Regions from separate parts of the Serinibacter arcticus genome, predicted to be linked through region 4. Evidence: riboswitches for the same ligand, from Rfam matches in the RefSeq annotation. Region 4 holds a riboswitch; each other region holds the start of a gene.
The links. A riboswitch is a leader RNA that binds a small molecule or an ion and turns the genes downstream of it on or off. The one in region 4 is predicted to bind S-adenosylmethionine.
Positions count from the first base shown of each region.

Region 1: linked by a shared signal. The riboswitch ahead of C8046_RS12990 (methylenetetrahydrofolate reductase) and the one ahead of C8046_RS11940 (hypothetical protein) in region 4 are both predicted to bind S-adenosylmethionine.
Region 2: linked by a shared signal. The riboswitch ahead of C8046_RS14135 (rhodanese-like domain-containing protein) and the one ahead of C8046_RS11940 (hypothetical protein) in region 4 are both predicted to bind S-adenosylmethionine.
Region 3: linked by a shared signal. The riboswitch ahead of C8046_RS00490 (LLM class flavin-dependent oxidoreductase) and the one ahead of C8046_RS11940 (hypothetical protein) in region 4 are both predicted to bind S-adenosylmethionine.

Region 1 is NZ_PYHR01000002.1:2,897,808-2,901,096, reverse strand. Features, by position in the region: gene metE (5-methyltetrahydropteroyltriglutamate--homocysteine S-methyltransferase) at 1-826, opposite strand, end outside; gene C8046_RS12990 (methylenetetrahydrofolate reductase) at 1,049-2,062, opposite strand; SAM riboswitch class I at 2,112-2,212, opposite strand; gene C8046_RS12985 (fasciclin domain-containing protein) at 2,425-3,138, opposite strand.
Region 2 is NZ_PYHR01000002.1:3,152,977-3,156,265, forward strand. Features, by position in the region: gene lpdA (dihydrolipoyl dehydrogenase) at 1-526, opposite strand, end outside; gene C8046_RS14130 (hypothetical protein) at 611-1,117, opposite strand; SAM riboswitch class I at 1,249-1,340, shown strand; gene C8046_RS14135 (rhodanese-like domain-containing protein) at 1,398-1,826, shown strand; gene C8046_RS14140 (O-succinylhomoserine sulfhydrylase) at 1,823-3,052, shown strand; gene C8046_RS14145 (helix-turn-helix transcriptional regulator) at 3,082-3,289, opposite strand, start outside.
Region 3 is NZ_PYHR01000002.1:90,341-93,629, forward strand. Features, by position in the region: gene proB (glutamate 5-kinase) at 1-222, shown strand, start outside; gene C8046_RS00485 (flavin reductase family protein) at 243-788, opposite strand; SAM riboswitch class IV at 952-1,065, shown strand; gene C8046_RS00490 (LLM class flavin-dependent oxidoreductase) at 1,427-2,377, shown strand; gene C8046_RS00495 (glutamate-5-semialdehyde dehydrogenase) at 2,395-3,289, shown strand, end outside.
Region 4 is NZ_PYHR01000002.1:2,655,211-2,658,499, forward strand. Features, by position in the region: gene C8046_RS11935 (hypothetical protein) at 1-718, shown strand, start outside; gene C8046_RS11940 (hypothetical protein) at 740-1,702, opposite strand; SAM riboswitch class IV at 1,744-1,858, opposite strand; gene C8046_RS11945 (alpha-amylase family glycosyl hydrolase) at 1,980-3,289, opposite strand, start outside.

The DNA.
Region 1 (3,289 bases), 240 kb from region 4:
TCCCGTAACCGGCGGTGACGAGGATCGCCGGGCGGGCGGCGTCGCCGTCGTCCGAGGCGGCGCCCACCGGCGCGGACGCGAGCACCCCGTAGGCGCGGGCGACGGCGGAGGCCACCTCCGCCGTCGGCGTCGCCCAGGTGTCGCTGGTCAGCGCGGGCTCGTCGAGCTGCACCCACGAGGCGCCGGCGGAGCGCAGGTCGGCGAGCAGCGCGGCGTAGGCGGCCACGACGTCGTCGAGCCGATCCAGGGGCGAGAAGTCCTCGGGCGAGCCGTCGGCGGCCTTGGCCAGGAGCAGCAGGGTCACGGGCCCGATGAGCACCGGGCGCCCGGTGATGCCGAGATCGGCGGCCTCGCGCACCTCCTGGACGCGACGCGAACCGGCGTAGGAGATCGCCGTCGCCGGGCCGATCTCGGGCACGAGGTAGTGGTAGTTGGAGTCGAGCCACTTCGTCATCTCGAGCGGGACGCGATCACCCTCGCCACGGGCGAGCGTGAAGTAGCCGGCGAGGTCGATCGTGCCGTCCGCGGCGCGCAGGTCCGCGAACCGCTCCGGGACGACCCCGAGCGCGACGGCGACGTCGTGCACCTGGTCGTAGTAGGAGAAGTCGAGCGGGATCGAGGAGTCCTCAACGGCGAGACCGAGGTCGCGCAGGTGCGTGAGGGTGCGGCGGCGCAGCTCGGCCGCCGCCTGCTCGAGCTCGGCCTCGGTCGTCCGGCCGGCCCAGTGGGACTCGACCGCCTTCTTCAGCTCGCGGCGGGGCCCGATGCGGGGGTAGCCGAGGATCGTGGCGGTGGGGAGCTCGTGGTGCTGGGTGGTGGCGCTCATGGCGTCTCCTTGGGGCGTTGTTGACGTCGCGGGCGACATCACGGTGTGCGGAGGGGCGACGTCGCGCGGGGCTCCGGCTTGCGACGTCGGTGTGTCGGGTGCTGCGGATGGTCACGTCGCGCGGGGCTCCGGCTTGCGACGCTTCGTACGGATCCGTGTCGGATCGGCGTGGGGCCCGACGGGGGTCGGGCGGGGCGGCGGAGGCGTGCTCCGCCGTCGGGATCAGGCCGGCATTCGCTCGGCGAGCACGTCCTCCAGGAGGGCGGTGACGCCGTCGGCCTTGTTGAACGTGTACAGGTGCAGCCCGGGGGCGCCGGCCGCGAGGACGTCGCGGACGAGCGACGTCGTCGCCTCGAGGCCGATCCGACGGCGCTCCTCCGGGTCGGTCGTGGCGTCGAGCGTGCCGAGGATCTCGGCCGGGTGGGCGATGCCGTTGAGGTCGCACAGGCGACGGATGCGGGCGGGGTCCGTCAGCGGCAGGATCCCGGGCACCAGCGGCAGCCTGATCCCGGCCGCCCGGGACGCGCCCAGCAGCTCGCGGTAGGCCGCGGCGTCGAAGAAGAGCTGGGTGATCGCGAAGTCGGCGCCGGCGTCCTGCTTGGCGCGCAGCGCGACGAGCTCGTCCTCGCGGACGCGGAACCGGCTGGCCCCGGCGACCGCGCCGTCGGTCACGCCGCCGGCGGGGTGACCGCCGTCGGGCGCGGCACCGGCACGCTCGAGGCCCGGGTAGGCGGCGACGGCGATGCTCACCGCCGTGCGGCGGCTGCGGTGGTCGGCGAGCCGGGAGATCGGGTCGAGCCCGCGGGAGCCGAAGCGCTCGGCCTCGACCTCACGGATCAGCGTCACCAGGTCGCACGCGCGGCCGACCTCGCCCGGCGCGGGCTTCCAGTCCACGACACCCTCGGGCGGGTCGCCGCGCAGCGCGAGGAAGTTGCGGACGCCGGCGTCGAGGAAGGCTCCGACGACCTCGCGGAGCTGCTCGGCCGTCCGACCCACGCACGTGAGGTGGGCGATGACCGGGACGGACGTCTCGTTGATGATGCGCTCGACGAGCGCCTGCGACGTCGACGCCGTCGAGCCCGAGGCCCCGTACGTGACGGAGAAGTAGTCGGCGACGTGGTCGGCGAGCTGGGTGACCGTGTCCCACACCTGGGTCTCGCCCTTGGGTGTGCGTGGGGGGTACAGCTCGTAGCTGATCGTCGGTCGCGGCGGACGGTACAGGTCGGAGGTCGTCATGACCGCCTCCCCCGTGCCGTGCTCCGCGGGAGTGGTGCCCGCATTGCTCTCTCCATCGGTCCTGGCGTGAGCACCCTTCCCGCGGGAGGCTTCCGTTGGGGGTTGCTGCGGCGTCGTCGAGCCAGATCTCTCGGCCGCTCTGGATGGTTCTAGGAGAGTAGCGGGGACGCGCGGGGGGCGTCCATCGTTCGGAGCGGGCGTCCGCATCGCGAGATGCGCGACCCGTTCCCGAGACAGCGCGATGCCCCGCCTCCCTGATCGGAGGCGGGGCATCGGCCCACCGGTCCCTCAACCGGCCACCCGGCACCGTGAGACACCGGGAGTCTGTCGGCCCTGCGATGGCCTAGAGGGGGAGGTGCTGATCACATCGGGGGCATGAGGACCGAGTCGATCAGGTACACCGTGGCGTTGGCGGTCTGGACGCCACCGCAGATGACGCTGGCGCCGTTCACCATGAGGTTGTCGCCCTCACCGGTGACCTCGACGGTCCCACCCTGGACGGTGGTCTGCTCGCCGACGACGGCCGTCGGGTCGAGCTGGCCGGGGACCACGTGGTAGGTCAGGATCGTGGTGAGGAGCTCGCTGTCGGTCTTGAGCGTCTCGATCGTGGCGGGGTCGACGGCCGCGAAGGCCTCGTCGACCGGCGCGAAGACCGTGAACTCGTCGCTGTTCAGCGTGCTGACCAGGTCGACGCCCGGGTTGAGCCCGCCGGAGACGGCCGCGGTCAGCGTGGTGAGGAGCGGGTTGTTGGACGCAGCGGTGGCGACCGGGTCGAGCGCCATGCCACCGACGGAGCCGGCGCCGTCCGGAACGGCCTCGGCGTAGGCGGCGCAGCCGGCGCCGACGAGGTTCGCGGCCGGGTCAGCCATGTCGTCGGTCGCGGACTCGGTCTCCGAGGGGGAGGCCGACTCGGTCTCGGTCTCCGAGGGCGACGGCGACGCCGTCTCGGACTCGGACATCGTGGGGCTGGACTCCTCGGTCATGTCCTCGTCACCCGAACCGCCACAGGCGGAGAGGGTGAGCGCGAGAGCGGCAACAGCGGCGATCGAGGTGAAGGTCTTCCGGGTGGTGAACATTGTCAAGCTCCTTCGTGACGGGTGCGGCCTGGTGGCCGGTCTCACGAGTAGTTCGACGTGGTGGGGAATACGGATGGGTCGGATCGCGAGATTTTTTCTGAGCGGGTTCTCGGGAGGGCGGAACCGTGCATCGGCGCGGGTGGTGGGCCGT
Region 2 (3,289 bases), 500 kb from region 4:
TGAGCGACTTCGGGAGGTCGGGGTCGAGGATCTGCTCCTCGTAGGTGACCACGTTCTCGCTGACCTTGACGCCGGGCAGCATGCGGGTGACCGAGCCGGTGGCGATGATGAGGTTGTCGAAGGTGAGCTGCTGGCTCTCGCCGTCGTCTCCTGCGACGTCCATCGAGGTCGCGCTGGTGAGGGTGCCCCAGCCGTCGATCTCGGTGATCTTGTTCTTCTTCATCAGGAAGTGGACGCCCTTGACGATCCCGGCCGAGACCTGGCGGCTGCGGGCGTGCGTCGGGCCGTAGGACATCGTGGCGTCGCCCTCGATGCCGTACTTCGCCTTGTCGTGCGTGAGGGTGTGGGCGAGCTCCGCGTTCTTGAGGAGAGCCTTGGAGGGGATGCAGCCGACGTTCAGGCAGACACCGCCCCAGTACTTCTTCTCGACGACGGCGACGGACTTGCCGAGCTGGGCGGCGCGGATGGCGGCGACGTAGCCACCAGGGCCCGCACCGAGGACGACGACATCAAAGTGGGAAGCCATGGGGCCAGCCTAGTTCCGCGCGGGGGCGAGGGGTGGCGCGGGGGGACGTGGGCCGTGTCACCCGGGGATCGCCGTCACCCGGGGTCAGGACGGGTGCTCGCACGCGGTCCGATCGAACTCCTCGCGCGTGAGGAGGTCCCGCGGGGCCGCCAGCCCCGTGACCACCTCGCCCGGTGTCAGCCCCGCCACGATCTCGGTGTCGAGGTCGACCCGCTCGAGCTGGTCGCCCGGGCTCCACGGGAGGCTCGGCCCCAGGGCGTGCACGTAGTAGCTCTCGCCCGGCTCGAGCTCCGCCTCGACGACGACCTCGATCGGAGCGCCGTCGCTGACCAGGTCGAGGTTCGTCTCGTGCGAGATCCGGTCCCACGCGTCGGAGCCGCGCTCCCCGGGGATCAGCCGCGTGAGCACGACGTCGTCGACCTCGCCGCCGATCGTCTCGCCGTCGCACGGCGCCAGCAGCGCCAGGACCCGACCGGCGTCGTCGACCGTCAGCCCGACCACGCCGCCGGGGACCGCGGAGCATCCGCCCAGCGCGAGCGTCGCCGCCGCGACGAGGCCCGCCGTCGCCGTCGCCCTCGCGGTTCGCCCCATGGACCGAGTGTGCTCCGCACGCCCGGTCACGTCCACGACTGCCGCGCGGCCTCGCGCAACCGCGAGCCCGACCCGCTCGCCCGCTGAGACGCCCGGGCGGGCCCCGCCGCCCCCCGCGCTACCATCGATCACGACCATCCAGAGCAGCTGAGAGACCTGGCTCGACGACGCTGCAGCAACCCCCCGACTCGGGTGCGGGTGCTACCGCCAGGACCGATGGAGGAGCGAGCATGACCGATTCCCCCCTGTCCGACTGTCGCCGCCGCGGTGGTGACCCGCGATGACGACTCCGCACCCGCACGTCCACGGCTACGCCGGTGACCTCACGCCCCAGGAGGCGTGGACCGCCCTCGAGGGCGACGCCGACGCCGTCCTGGTCGACGTCCGCACCCCGCAGGAGTGGGCCCAGGTCGGCATCCCCGACCTCACCGAGCTCGACCGCGAGCCCGTCCTCGACCCGCTGCAGACGTTCCTCGGCCCGAACCCCGACTTCCTCGCGACCCTGACGGCCGCCGGCCTCGAGCCCGGGGACGGCCGCACGCTCGTCTTCCTGTGCAAGTCGGGCGTCCGCTCGATCGCGGCCGCCCAGCTCGCGACGTCCGCGGGCTTCGGGCCCGCCTACAACGTCGTCGACGGCTACGAGGGCCAGTTCGGTCCCGGCTGGGCCCCGCTCGGCCTGCCCGTCGCGGCGTACGAGGGGGACCGATGAGCGACCCGCAGCCGCGCTCCAGCCTCCCCGAGGGCCTGCGCCCCGGGACGCTCGCCGTCCGCGGTGGGCAGGAGCGCACCGGCTTCCACGAGATCTCCGAGCCGCTGTTCCTCACGCAGGGCTACTCCTACCCGCGCGCGGCCGACGCCGAGGCCGCGTTCCTGGGGGAGCTCGACCGCTTCACCTACACGCGCTACTCCAACCCGACCACGTCGGCGTTCGAGGAGCGGCTGCGCCTGATCGAGGGCGCCGAGGCGTGCTTCGCGACGGCGACCGGGATGGCCGCGGTGTTCGCGTCGATGGCGTGCCTCGTCAAGGCGGGGTCGCGCATCGTGGCCGGCCGTGCGATGTTCGGCTCGACGCTCCTCGTGCTCGACGAGCTCTTCACCGGCTGGGGCATCGAGACCGTCTACGTCGACGCGCACGACAACGCGCAGTGGGCCAAGGCCCTGGCGACGCCGGCCGACGTCGTCTTCTTCGAGACGCCGTCCAACCCGATGCAGGACATCGTCGACGTGCCCGAGGTGAGCCGGCTGGCCCACGCCGCGGGCGCCGTCGTGATCGTCGACAACGTGTTTGCGACGCCGGTGCTCCAGCGGCCGCTCGAGCTCGGGGCGGACGTCGTCGTCTACTCGGCGACCAAGCACATCGACGGTCAGGGTCGCGTCATGGGCGGGGCGGTGCTCGGTCCGCGCGACTACATCGTGGGGCCGCTGCAGACGTTCCTGCGCAACACGGGCCCCACGATGAGCCCGTTCAACGCGTGGACCCTGCTCAAGAGCATCGAGACCATGGACCTGCGCGTCCACCGGCAGTGCGAGTCGGCGCTCGCCGTCGCGCGCTGGCTCGAGGACCGCTCGGAGGTCACCCAGGTGCGCTACCCGTACCTCGAGTCGCACCCGCAGCACGAGCTGGTCAAGCTGCAGCAGAGCGCCGGCGGCACGGTCGTCGCGTTCACGCTGGACGGCCCCGCGGACGATCCGGAGGGCGGCAAGCACCGCTCCTTCGCCTTCCTCGACGCGCTGCGCCTGATCGACATCTCCAACAACCTCGGTGACGCCAAGTCGCTCGTCACGCACCCCGCGACGACGACCCACATGAAGACCGGTTTCTCCGGCCGACAGCGCGTCGGGATCTCCGAGACGACGATCCGGCTGTCGATCGGTCTCGAGGACCCGCGCGATCTGCTCGACGACCTCGAGCGGGGGCTCGCCGCCGGGTGGTGAGGCTCGCCGCCGGGTGGTGAGCGCGTGCGTCAGCGCGGGAGCAGCCCGCGCCGTCGCGCGATCGCGACGGCGTCGACCCGGTTGGCGGCGTTCAGCTTCGCGATGATGTGCGAGACGTGCACGCTCGCCGTCTTCGTCGTGATGTAGAGCCGCCGACCGACGTCGCCGTTCGAGGCGCCCTCGGCCACCAGCTCGAGCACCTCCTGCTCGCGTGCGGTGAGCGGGCCGGGGCCCGTG
Region 3 (3,289 bases), 2.6 Mb from region 4:
GCCGGGGTGGTCGGGGTCGAGGGTGCCTTCGAGGCCGGGGACCCCGTGGAGCTGGCGAGCACCGACGGCGTGGTCGTGGCCCGCGGTCTCGTGGCCTACTCGAGCGAGGAGCTGCCCGAGCGGTTCGGTCTCACGTCCTCCCAGCAGCGCGAGGAGTTCGGCGACGGCCGGGACCGCGCCGTCGTGCACCGCGACGACCTGGTCGTGGTGGCCCGGCGCTGAGGCCTCGGCCCGCGCGCGGGTCAGCCGACCTGCGAGTGACCGCCCGTGCGGTGGTAGGTGCGGTCGACGTAGACCAGGCGCGGCTGCTCGACCTGGGCGTGCGGCGTCTCCTCGTGCACGTGCGTCACGTCCGCCGTCACCAGGAAGCTGGAGCCGGCGGGGATCCGCTCGGCGATCTCCACGCGGGCCCACGACGTCACCTGCGCCAGCCGCGGCTCACCGGTCGGCAGCCACTCCAGCGGCGTGTCGGTGAACCGGTCGATCCCCGGGGTGGCGAACCGGACCGAGAGGTCGGCCTGGTCGTGGGCGAGGAAGCTCACGACGGCGGAGTGCGCCTCGCGCAGGGCCGGCCAGGAGGAGGACACCCCGGTGATCGAGAAGGCGAGCACCGCCGGCGAGGCCGAGACCGAGATCACGGAGGTCGCCGTGAAGCCGACCGGGGCGCCGTCGGGACCGACCAGCGTGACGATCGCGACGCCCGCCGGGTGGTGGCGGAACAGGTCCTTGAACGCCCGCGGGGACGGGACGGCGGCGGCGTCGAGGGAGGTGGGGTGCGGTGCGGTCACGCTCCGAACCTACGTCCGTCACCGGCCGAGCGTCGGGGTGCGTCCCGTCCGTCCATCATGCGGACCGCGTCGAACGGATGCGGGTGACCGCTCACATCGCGTCAGCACCGCGTCGACGATTGAGTTGACACATCAACCAATGTGGTCGTAGCGTCGTGTCCACGGTCTTGAGTACCAGCGCGTAAGCCCCGGCTTGCTGGTCGGCAACCCTCCTCCTGCGGTGGGGTGCCCCGGGTGACGACCAGGCCCTGGCTACCTGCCAGGGCAAGCGCTCGTCCGCACCACGCGGAGATACGAGGAACAGAACACGATGGTCACGGAACGGCAGATGAAGTCCCTGCGACGCTCCACCACGTCCCTCATGTGTTGCACGCCGTCGGCGTGCACGTGTATGCGCTGACGGCGGCCGGACGAACTCCCCGCGGGCTCCCCGCCCGCTGAGCTCAGCCGCTGGTGAGAACCACCAGTCTCCTGCCGTCGTGCCCCGGCTCCTGCTGCCCCGCAGCGGAGCGATCCCGCCCGCACGCCCGACCCACCGCCCTGCCCCAGCCCCGTGCTGCCGGTCGCGGAGCGGGTCGCGAGCCCGGACGGTCCCCATACACGCATGAACCCTGCCCTGCAGGGAAAGGACCCCTCACATGTCTCAGCAGCACCCCTCCTCGTCCCCCGCCCGCACCGGTCTGACGCTCGGTCTCGACCTCACGACGCTCGGCGCGAAGGCCTCGTCCTTCCGCCGCCCGGGCGCCGGTGGCAACGAGCGCGTCTCGCTGTCCGACGTCGCCGAGCACGTCGCGCTGGCGGCCGCCGCCGGCGTCGACCTCATCACCTTCGGCGAGTCCTTCCGGCTCGACACGACCGCCCGCGCCGACGCCTGGCTCGACCCGGCCGTCATCGCCTCCCGCCTGGCCGCCAGCGGCGCGCTCACCGGTGGCCCGACGGTCGTGCCGGCCCTGCCGGCCGGTTTCCTCGACCCGGTCCGCCTGGCCCGCGCCGTCGCCGGCATCCACGCCCGCTCGGGCGGTCGCGCCGGCTGGCAGCTGCCCATCAGCGCCACCGCGGGCGGCGTGCACGCCGAGGTCCGCCGCGTCTGGGAGGCGACGCCGGACGCGCAGACCGGCGGTCACAGCCCGCTCGTGGTGACGGCGCCGCAGGAGGCGACGACCGCCGTCGTCGCCGGCCGGTTCTCCGACGTCGTCCGCCTGCAGGTCTCCGACCTCGCCGAGGCGAAGCGCCGCCGGACGGCCATCCGCACCGCCGCCGAGCAGGCGGGCCGCAACCCCGACGACGTGCGCGTGCTCGTCGACGCGGTCACGGTCATCGGCCAGGACGCGGCCAGCGCACTGTTCCGTGCCGACCTGCTGCGCGACCTCGGGACGCACACCGACCACGACGAGCTCACCGTGGCCGGCACGGCGCGCGGCGTCGCGGACGTCTTCGAGGACTGGTACACCCAGGGCGCCGTCGACGGCTTCGTCGTCCTCCCCGGGTCGCTGCCGGCGGACGTCCAGGCGCTCGCCCACGAGCTCGCCCCGGCCCTCGCCGAGCGCGGTCTGCTCGCGGGCGTCGCCGCCTCCGCCGTCGTGCGCTGAGGCCTACCCTGGTGGGCATGGCTCTCGAGACCCCCACCATCCCCGTCGTCGGAGGCGGCCCCGCGGGGCCGCCTCCGACCACGAGCGAGCAGGACGTCACCGCCGGGGTGCACGCGGCCGCGCGTCGCGCCAAGGTCGCCTCCCGCGTGCTGGCCCGCTCGACGCGCGCCACGAAGGACGCCGCCCTGCACGCCATGGCCGACGCGCTCGTCGCGCGCGCGGACGAGGTCGTGGCGGCCAACTCCGTCGACGTCGATCGGGAGCGCGCCCGCGGCATGAGCGAGGGGCTGCTCGACCGCCTCACGCTGACGCCCGAGCGCCTGGGGGGCATCGCGGAGGCGCTCCGCGAGGTCGCCGGCCTGCCGGACCCGGTCGGCGAGGTGGTGCGCGGCTCGACCCTGCCCAACGGCCTGCGGGTGCGGCAGACGCGGGTGCCGCTCGGCGTCGTCGGCGTCATCTACGAGGCTCGCCCCAACGTGACGGTCGACGTCGTGGGGCTCGGGCTGAAGTCCGGCAACGCCGTCGTGCTGCGTGGTGGCTCGGCCGCCGCCGCGTCCAACACCGCGATCGTGGCCGTGCTGCAGGACGCCCTGGAGCAGCAGGGGCTGCCGCGCGAGGCCGTCGGGAGCATCGACGAGTTCGGGCGGCCCGGGGGAGTGGCGCTGATGCGCGCCCGCGGGCTCGTGGACGTCGTCGTCCCGCGTGGCGGGGCCGACCTCATCGCCACCGTGGTGCGCGAGTCCACCGTCCCGGTCATCGAGACCGGGGTGGGCAACTGCCACCTGTACGTCGACGCCGGGGCCGACGTCGCCCAGGCCGTGGCGATCCTCCTCAACGGCAAGACCCAGCGGGTCGGCGTCTGCAACGCCCTCGAGACCCTGCTGGTGCACGCCGACGCCGCCGAGGCCTTCC
Region 4 (3,289 bases):
ATCCGCGACCCTGTGGCGCCGCGCCTGGCGCAAGCCCTGGCAGACGGGGGTCCTCGCCGGGGTGACGGGCGCCGTCGTCACCGCCGCGGTGCTCGCCGTCGCGACCTTCCCCGACGTCCGGCCGGCGCTCGCGGCCGCGGCGGTCGTCGCGCCGGCGTTCATCCTGCTCGGGGTCGTCGCGGCGGTCGTCACCGCCCGGCGGCAGCGACGCCGGTGGACGCCGTCGGACCGGCTCGCCGAGTTCGCGGCGGTGAACGGGCTGCAGCCCGAGCCCGACCCGCACGCGAGCCTGCTCCCGCCCGCCGTCACCGCCCCGCCCGCAGCAGCCACCGAGGCCCGGCCCGCGCCCAGGGACGTGCGCCACGTCCTCGTCGTCCGCGGGATCGTCCAGGGCCGGGCCTTCGTGATCGGCACGAGGACGTCGAGGTCGGGCGCGCCCGGGGCGGACGCGGTCCAGCACCTGCGCTGGGCGGCGATCACGAGGGACCCGACCCTCGAGCTGCCGGAGCAGGGGTGGGACACCTTCGTGGCCGGCTGCCGGGAGCTGCTCGGCGAGGGGGAGCTGCTGGTCGACCACGGCGATCGGTGGATCACCGTCGGGCTCGACGACGACGACGCGCGCTCGCTGCGCCGCGTGCGGTCGCTGGTCGTGGCGATCGACCTGCTCCTCGGGCTCGAGGACGCGATCGAACCGACGGACGCGCCGGTCGCGGAGTGACGCCGCCTCACGCCGGACGCCTCACGCCAGACCCTCGTCGTCGAGCTCGAACCGCACCTGACCGACCACCGTCCGGGCGTCGACCTCCAGCGGCATCCCGTCCGGCACGAGGCGCCGCGCCAGCGCGACGACGGCGTGCGCCGACGTCTCGATCGACGTCGGGTACCGCTCGGCCCACGTCGACCACACGACGACCTCCTCGGGCTCGCGGCCCGCGGTCGTGTCGACGTCGACGAGCTCGCCGTCGCGCACCGTGCGCACGAGGGCGGGCGCCCAGGGCACGGCGGTCCGCTCGCCGTCGTGACCGAGGGCCATCAGCGGCAGCAAGGTCTCGCGAGATACCGCATCGACCCCCGGCCTGAGCCGCCGACCAAACCCTGGCCTCGGCCGGGTCACCCACTCCGGGAGGAGGTCCCACGCCGTCCGGCACCGCAGACACGCCTCGGAGTAGGCGTACGGCATGAAGGAGCGCGGGGGGAGCTGCACGTGGGCCACCCGCCAGCACAGGTCGCACACCACCGCCGGGACGAGCCGGCACCCCACGAGCTGCCCGGGCGGTCGGCCGTGCGCGAGGCCGTGCGTGAGGCAGCCGCCGGTGCCGGAGGTCAGCCCGATCACGCGGACGCACGGGCCCGGCTCGGGGTCGCGACGTCGCACGATCCCGACGTCGACGTCCCGGCGCGCCACGTAGCGGAAGCCGACGCCGGGCTCGTGGTCGAGCACGACGTCCTTCGCCCGCAGCCAGTCGAGCCAGTGCCGGACCTCGGCCGTGTCGCGCAGGGGAGCCTCGCCGTCGAGCAACCGCGTGGCGGCGAGCACGAGCCCCCACTCGGGCGCTTCCAGCATCGGCATCTCGAAGGCCCAGGGCACGCGGTCCCAGTCGTGACCGAGGGTGGCGAGGACCGCGTGGGGCAGCACCACCTCGAGGCTCGCGTTGTCGGGGTGGTCGGCGTGGGCCATGGCGATCCGGGGACGACGAGACATGGAGGAGGCTCCTCAGGCTGACGCCGTCGATCACGACGGCGGGACGCGTCTTCCCGCCGCGGGCTGCGGCGGGCGGGTCTTCCTCCGGGAGCACCGTGTCGCGTGACGCGGTTGCTGGCCAGCAAGCCGGAGGGCTTGTCGCTGGGCCTCGTGACCGGGATCGAGTCTGCCACGACGGCGACGACGCCGCCCCCGGCGAGTCCGTGGACCCACCGGGGGCGGCGTCGTTCGTGCGGGTGGTGCGGGTCGTTCAGGTGGTGCTGAGGCTCAGCCCCGCTCAGCCGATGTCGGAGAACCCGGCGTCGTCGTAGCGGTGCAGGAACGCGGCCATCGCGTCACGGTTGATGGGCGCGACGGGCTGGTAGATCGCCGTCCCGTCGTTGCCCTGCCAGCCGGTGGCGATCTCCTCGTGCACGAGCCAGGTGATCTCCTTGTAGAACTGCGTCTGCGGAGTCACGTCCGTGAACGGGGAGGTCGCCGGGGCGGCGAACTCGGGCTCCTCGGCCATCCGGTAGAGGAAGGCCGCCATGGCATCACGCCCGATGGGCTCGAGGGGGCGGAACGAGGCCGTCCCGTCGCCGTTGTCCCACCCGGTGGAGATGCCCTTCTCCGACAGCCATGAGATCTCCTCGTAGAACTGGTCGGAGGGGGCGACGTCGCTGAACGGCGAGACCTCGGGGGCCGTCCACTCCGGCGAACCGGCCTGGCGGTAGAGGAACGCTGCCATGGCGTCACGGGCGATCGGGGTGAGCGGACGGAACTCGCGGGTGCCGTCGGCGTTCTCCCACCCCGTCGAGATGCCGTTCGTGAAGAGCCACTGGATGTCGTCGAAGAACATCGTCCCCTTCGGCACGTCGACGAACGCCGGCAGCGCCTCGCTGATGAGCGCGGTGCCGAACACGGCGGGAGCGCTGATCGTGAGGCTGGCGCCGCCCGCCGTCGTGACCTCGCCCGTGAGGGCGTCGGTGAAGGTGAGGTCCGCGAACTGCTCGGGGATCTCGACCGTCACCTCGCGGTCGGTCGTGCCGTTGTTGTACGCGGTCACGGCCAGGACACCCTCGTGCTCCCGGGCGAGGACGATGAGGTCCTCGTCGAGGTAGATCGGGGCGTCGATGCTGCCACGACGGAGCACGTCGTTGTCGTGCCGCATCGCGATGAGCTCCTGATAGTCCGCCAGCAGCGACTCGTCCGGGCTGCCGCCCTCGTCGGCCCACGGGTAGGTGCGACGGTTCTGCGGGTCCTCGCCGCCCGTGACGCCGACCTCGTCGCCGTAGTAGACCGCCGGGGTGCCCGGGAAGGTCATCTGGAAGAACACGGCGAGGCGCAGACGCTGCTTGGCCTGCTCGATCGTCGTCGCGGACGACGTGGTGCTGGTGTAGCCGAACTCGTGCAGGGCGCGCGCGGCGTCGTGCGTCGAGAGCAGGTTCATCAGCGCGTAGAAGGACTCCTCGGGGTAGGACTCCCGCATGAGCTCGATGTTCTGGTAGACCTCCTGCGCGTCACCACCGTTGGCGTAGTCGATGACGGAGTTGCGGAAGATGTAGTTCATCGTGGTGTCGAAGGTGTCACCGAGGAAGAACTTCGAGG